DNA from 2 places in the Streptomyces lancefieldiae genome. Region 2 is predicted to be linked to the other one. Evidence: riboswitches for the same ligand, from Rfam matches in the RefSeq annotation. Region 2 holds a riboswitch; the other holds the start of a gene.
The links. Region 2 has a riboswitch for glycine ahead of gcvT (glycine cleavage system aminomethyltransferase GcvT). Riboswitches for the same ligand answer to the same signal wherever they lie in the genome.
Positions count from the first base shown of each region.

Region 1: it holds a riboswitch for glycine, as region 2 does, so the genes downstream of both, gcvP (aminomethyl-transferring glycine dehydrogenase) here and gcvT (glycine cleavage system aminomethyltransferase GcvT) in region 2, are expected to answer to the same signal.

Region 1 covers NZ_JAVRFH010000078.1:7,170-10,568, reverse strand. The annotation lists gene RM812_RS37660 (DNA polymerase IV) at 1-866, shown strand, start outside; gene RM812_RS37655 (PRC-barrel domain-containing protein) at 904-1,281, opposite strand; glycine riboswitch at 1,417-1,512, shown strand; gene gcvP (aminomethyl-transferring glycine dehydrogenase) at 1,689-3,399, shown strand, end outside.
Region 2 covers NZ_JAVRFH010000003.1:34,366-37,764, forward strand. The annotation lists gene gcvH (glycine cleavage system protein GcvH) at 1-230, opposite strand, end outside; gene gcvT (glycine cleavage system aminomethyltransferase GcvT) at 356-1,474, opposite strand; glycine riboswitch at 1,515-1,631, opposite strand; glycine riboswitch at 1,632-1,726, opposite strand; gene RM812_RS03895 (AAA family ATPase) at 1,883-2,551, shown strand; gene RM812_RS03900 (enhanced serine sensitivity protein SseB) at 2,627-3,394, shown strand.

The DNA.
Region 1 (3,399 bases), on a different contig from region 2:
GCCGGGCCGGGATCGCCACGGTCGGCGAGCTCGCCGAGGCGGGCGAGGACGAGCTCGTTCGGCTTCTGGGCAAGGCGCACGGGCACGCCCTGTACGCCATGGCCCTGGCCCGTGACGAGCGGCCCGTGGTGGCGGAGCGGGAGACCAAGTCGGTGTCGGTCGAGGACACGTACGACGTGGACATCCACGACCGGGTGCGGGTCGGCTCGGAGGTGCGGAGGCTGGCCGACCGGTGCGTGCGGCGGCTGCGCGGATCGGGGCTGTCCGGGCGGACCATCGTGCTCAAGGTGCGGCGGTACGACTTCTCCACGCTGACGCGCTCCGAGACGCTGCGTGGGCCCACGGACGACCTGGCGGTGGTACGGGAGGCCGCGGCCCGGCTGCTGGACTCGGTGGACACCACGGGCGGCGTGCGGCTGCTCGGGGTCGGCGTCAGCGGGCTCGCCGACTACACGCAGGAGGACCTGTTCGCGCAGGCGGCCGGGGACCGGGCCGGCGAAGTCGCCGAGGAGCCCGACGCCGAGTCCGCCGAGGAGCACCGCCAGGTGCCCGCCGAACGCCGGTGGCCGTCGGGTCACGACGTGCGGCACGCGGAGTACGGGCACGGGTGGGTGCAGGGCAGTGGGCTGGGGCGGGTCACCGTGCGGTTCGAGACGCCGTACTCGGAGAGGGGCCGGGTACGGACCTTTCCGGTGGATGACCCGGACCTGTCGCCGGCGGACCCGCTGCCGCTGGTCCGGCCGGTGCCGCGAAGACCCGAGGACGCCGAGCCCACGGCCGGGGATCCCACGACCGGGGAGGCGGGATCGGCTCCCGGCACCGAGGCGGGCGGCCCGGCGGGCCCGGCGCACCTGGCGACCGGCTGAGGGGCCGTCCGGCGGGATCAGGTCGCGGGACCGTGCGTCAGCTCTCCTCGTTGCCCTTGCCCGCCAGCTTCCCGAAGTCGTGGTCGGGGACCGGGGGAGGGGCGGCCACGTCGAGACCGTAGTGGTCGTAGAGCTGGAGTTCCTGTTCCGGCGAGAGGTGGCGGCCGACGCCGAAGTCGGGGGCCTCCTTGATCAGGGCTCGGTCGAAGGGCACGCGCAGGGTGCCGTCGACCAGCTCGCTGGGCTCCAGCGGTACGAAGGCGTCCCTGCTGAAGAGGCCGGTACGTATGGCCGCCCACTCGGGGACGCCGGTGGCGTCGTCGAGGTAGACCTCGTCGACGGTGCCGATCCGGGTGCCGTTGCGGTCGAACGCCTTGCGGCCGATCAGATTGCGCGGGTCGATGTCAGTACGCACGGGCCCTCCACTTGGTCGCACTGGGGTCGCACACCAGCCGCTGACTCATCCGTAAGTACTACAAAAGAGCAGATATGGCCGGTCGGCCACTCGAACGTCGTGCGGCGACCTCGCTGGTAGGCTGGCAGCGGCTGCTGACCCCGTGCGGGAGAGTCCTCCAGACACCATCGGAGGCGCCGAAGGAGCAAATCCTCCCCGGAATCTCTCAGGCCCACGTACCGCACGGACGAGGTCACTCTGGAAAGCAGGGCGGGTGTCGACGGCTTCCGCTCTCACCGACGGTGAAAGCCGGCAGCTCTCGGGCGGCCCGGTGAAGCTCTCAGGTCGAGATGACAGAGGGGGAGGCCGTCCGGGTACCCGCGCCGTGGTGCCCCTCGCAGGTCGTGTCAGACCAGGAGGCCTCCGCAATGACCGCCCATCGCACGCCGCTCTCCGAGCTCGAACAGGCAACCCCCTTCGAGCAGCGCCACATCGGCCCCGACCCCGAGGCCCGGGCCAAGATGCTCGCGCAGGTCGGCTACGGTTCACTCGACGAACTGACGGCCGCCGCGGTGCCCGACGTGATCAAGAACGCCGACTCGCTGGACCTGCCGGGCGCGCGGTCCGAGGCCGAGGTGCTGGCCGAGCTGCGCTCGCTGGCCGACCGCAACCAGGTCCTCGACTCCATGATCGGCCTCGGCTACTACGGCACCTTCACCCCGCCGGTCATCCTGCGCAACGTCATGGAGAACCCGGCCTGGTACACCGCGTACACGCCGTACCAGCCGGAGATCTCCCAGGGGCGTCTCGAGGCGCTGCTGAACTTCCAGACCATGGTGGCCGACCTCACCGGCCTGCCCACCTCCGGCGCCTCGCTGCTCGACGAGGGCACCGCCGCCGCCGAGGCGATGGCCCTGTCCCGGCGCATGGGCAAGAACAAGAAGGGCCTCTTCCTGGTCGACGCGGACGCCCTGCCGCAGACCATCGCCGTGATCCGGACCCGCGCCGAGCCGACCGGCGTCGAGGTCGTCGTCGCCGACCTGAGCGACGGCATCCCTGCCGAGGTCGCCGAGCGGGAGATCAACGGCATCCTGATCCAGTACCCGGGCGCCTCCGGTGCCGTACGCGACATCAAGCCGGTCATCGACCGGGCGCACGAACTCGGCGCGCTCGTCACCGTCGCCGCCGACCTGCTCGCCCTCACGCTGCTCACCTCGCCCGGCGAGCTGGGCGCGGACATCGCCGTCGGCACCACCCAGCGCTTCGGCGTGCCGATGGGCTTCGGCGGCCCGCACGCCGGCTACATGGCCGTGCACGAGAAGTTCGCGCGCAGCCTGCCCGGCCGCCTGGTGGGCGTCTCCGTGGACGCCGACGGCAACAAGGCCTACCGCCTCGCGCTACAGACCCGTGAGCAGCACATCCGCCGGGAGAAGGCCACCAGCAACATCTGCACCGCGCAGGTGCTGCTCGCCGTCATGGCCGGCATGTACGCCGTGTACCACGGGCCCGAGGGACTGCGGGCCATCGCGCGGCGCACGCACCGGTACGCGTCGGTCACCGCCGCGGGTCTCGCCGCCGGCGGCGTGGAGATCGTGCACGGTTCCTACTTCGACACCGTCACCGCTAGGGTGCCGGGCCGGGCCGCCGAGGTCGTGGGCGCCGCCCGCGAGAACGGCATCAACCTGCGGCTCGTGGACGCCGACCACGTGTCGTTCGCCTGCGACGAGACCACCACGCGCGCCCAGGTGGGCGGGGTGTGGAACGCCTTCGGAGTCGAGGGCGACATCGAGGCGCTGGACGCGGTCACCGAGGAGACGCTGCCCGAGGCGCTGCTGCGCACGGACGGCTTCCTGACCCACCCCGTCTTCCACCGGCACCGGTCCGAGACCGCGATGCTGCGCTACCTGCGCCGCCTCGCCGACCGCGACTACGCGCTGGACCGCGGCATGATCCCGCTGGGCTCCTGCACCATGAAGCTCAACGCGACCACCGAGATGGAGCCGGTCACCTGGTCCGAGTTCGGGCAGCTGCACCCCTTCGCGCCCGCCGAGCAGGCGCAGGGCTACCTCACCCTCATCCGCGAGCTGGAGGAGCGGCTGGCCGAGGTCACCGGGTACGACAAGGTCTCGCTCCAGCCGA
Region 2 (3,399 bases):
ACCTCGCCGGAGACGGGGGAGTACAGGTCGGAGACCGACTTGGTCGACTCCAGTTCGCCGCAGGTCTCGCCCGCGGACACGGTGGCGCCGACCTCGGGGAGCTGGACGAAGACGACGTCACCGAGCGCGTTGGCCGCGTGCTCCGTGATGCCGACCGTCGAGACGCCGTCCTCGGCGTCCGACAGCCACTCGTGCTCCTTGCTGTAGCGCAGCTGCTGGGGGTTGCTCATGGCCTGGATTCTCCTGTACGCGCGAGAGTGCTGGTGAACGGGGGGAGAGGAACGGGGGACTGCTGAAACCGCTGGTGACGGCGAGGAGGCGCGCGGAACGGCAGGCGCTCCGCGACGCCCGGTGCCTACTTCTGGCGCTTGTAGAACGGCAGGGCCACGACCTCGTACGGCTCGTGGGTGCCCCGGATGTCCACGCCGACCCCCGGCGTGCCCACGGCCGCGTGCGCCGCGTCGACGTACGCCATGGCGATCGGCTTGCCCAGCGTCGGGGACGGCGCGCCGGAGGTGACCTCGCCGACCACCTCGCCGCCGGCGACGACCGCGTACCCGGCGCGCGGGACCCGGCGGCCCTCGGCGACCAGGCCGACCAGGACACGGGGCGGGTTCGCCTCGGCCCGGGAAGCGGCCTCCTGGAGGGCGGCCCGCCCCACGAAGTCGCCCTCCTTCTCGAACTTCACCACCCGGCCGAGCCCGGCGTCGAAGGGCGTCAGCCCGGTCGTCAGCTCGTGCCCGTACAGCGGCATGCCGGCCTCCAGGCGGAGCGTGTCCCGGCAGGACAGACCGCACGGGACCAGCCCGACGCCCTCGCCCGCCCGGGTCAGCGCCTGCCACAGCTCCACGGCGTGCTCGGGCCTCACGAACAGCTCGAAGCCGTCCTCGCCGGTGTAACCGGTGCGCGCGACGAGCGCCGGGACGCCGGCCACGGTGCCGGGCAGGCCCGCGTAGTACTTCAGGCCGTCCAGGTCGGCGTCGGTGAGGCTCCTGAGGATCCCGGGGGACTCGGGGCCCTGCACGGCGAGCAGCGCGTAGGCGTCGCGGTCGTCGCGGACCTCGGCGTCGAAGCCTGCGGCGCGCTCGGTCAGCGCGTCGAGCACGACCTGGGCGTTGGAGGCGTTGGCGACGACCATGTACTCGGCCTCGCCCAGCCGGTAGACGATCAGGTCGTCCAGGATGCCGCCGTCCTCGCGGCAGATCATGGTGTAGCGGGCCCGGCCCGGCTTCACGCTCCCGATGTTGCCGACCAGCGCGTGGTCGAGCAGGGCCGCGGCCTGCGGGCCGGTGACCGTGATCTCACCCATGTGCGAGAGGTCGAAGAGACCGGCCCGGGTGCGCACGGCCACGTGCTCGTCGCGTTCGGAGCCGTAGCGCAGGGGCATGTCCCAGCCGGCGAAGTCGGTCATCGTCGCGCCCAGCGCGCGGTGCGTGGCATCCAGCGCGGTACGGCGGAGTTCTGTACTGCTCATCGGTCGGTCGTCTCCCAGGGAACAGGACGGGCGAGGGCGGTCCTCCCCATCTGTCATCGGAACCTGAGAGGTTCGCCACGACCACCGGAGTACGGCGGTCGGGACTTGCACCTTGGGTGGGGCAGCCGTCGAGCGGCGGCCCGCTTTTCAGATGTGCCTCGCCCGCGCGGTAACGGGGCCTGAGAGATTCAAGGGAGGGACTTGCTCCTTCGGCGCCCCGACGACAGCCGGGGACTCTCCCGCGCGGATTCAAACGGCCGGTATGCAGTTGGCGCCGCCACAGTAGCACCGCCGTTGTGACCGGCCTGTGGCAGTAAGCGCACCAAAACACGAGACCCGCGTATTACCTTCTCTTTACACTCGACGGGGATGGGAACTCGTGAACCGCCCCAGGGGAGGACGATCACGGTGAACAGGACCACGGCGTACGCCACCACCTCGGGTCTCGCGCTGCCCAAGCAGCCCGTCGTCCCGGCACCGGAAGCATGCGCCGCACCGACCGCACCCGTCGTTCGCGACCTGCGGGACCGGGACGGCCGCAGCCCGCACGCCCTGCTCTTCGGCCCCCGCGACGTGGTGGTGATCACCGGCCTGCCCGGCAGCGGCAAGTCCACGCTGATGAAGCGGACCGTGCGCGGCCCGCGCATCGACTCCCAGGACACCCGGGACCGCTGGGACCGCCGCATGCCGCGCTTCCTGCCGTACGCGCTCTACCGCCCCCTCGTCCGCCTCGCCCACTACGCCGGACTGCGCCGCGCCCTGCGCTCCGGCGAGGGCGTCGTCGTGCACGACTGCGGCACCCAGGCCTGGGTGCGCGCCTGGCTGGCCCGCGAGGCCCGCCGCCGCGACGGCACCCTGCACCTGCTGCTGCTCGACGTCGACCCCGGCGAGGCCCTGGCCGGCCAGCGCGAGCGCGGCCGGGGCGTCTCCCGGTACGCGTTCCTGCGGCACCGCTCGGCCAACACCCGACTGCTGCGCTCCGTCGCCGAGGGCACGCTGCCCGGTGGCTGCGTCTCGGCGATCCTCCTGGACCGGGCGGCGGCGGACACGCTGCGCCGGATCGCCTTCACGGGGTGACGGTGCGTAGGGCCGCGGGGCCGAACGGGTTAGCCTGTCCAGCCACAGCAGTGGCACCAGGCAGGCGGTAGGCAGATGGACTTCCCGGCACAGGCGCACCCCCACCCGCACGGCGGATGGCCCGGCAACGAGCTGGAGGAGGTGCTGTCCGCCTCCCTGGGCGTGCCGGGCGCCGGCGGCCGGATCGTCGAGGTGCTCGGCCGCAGCTTCCTGTGGATACCGCTGCCGAACGGCGGCGGCCCGCACAGCGGCCCCCTCGACCTGCCCTCGCTGGAGATCGACGGCCAGGCCTACGTGCCGGTCTTCAGCTCCGAGGAACAGCTCCGCCAGGTCACCGGCCCCCACATGGCGTACACCGTCGCCCCCGCCGCGGAGTTCGCCCGCGGCCTGCCCCCGCAGATCGGCATCGCCGTGAACCCCGACGGCGTGGTCGGCATCCCGCTGCCGCCGCCGGCCGTGGCCGAGCTGTGCCGGACCGGCCGCACCCCGCTGGACGGGCCCGCCTCCGGCGGCCGGGTCCGCCTCTTCGAGCCGGACTGGCAGGACGACCCGGTGGACTTCCTGGCCGCGGCCTCCGCCGAGTTCGCCGCCGTCGGCGTGGTCCGCACCGCCCGTCGCTGCCTCGCCGCCGTCGAGACCGCCGACCCGGCCCTGTTCGTCGGCGTCGAACTCACCCACTGGGAGGGCGACGCCCGCGCCCTGCCCCTGGACGCCCTGGGCCGGGCCCTCGCCAAGGCCCCCCTGGAATGCCAGGTCAACCTGGTCCTCCTGGAGGCGGCCCAGGACCCGGTCTGCGACTGGATGCGGGCGAACGTCCGCCCGTTCTACGACCGGGACTTGTAAGCACC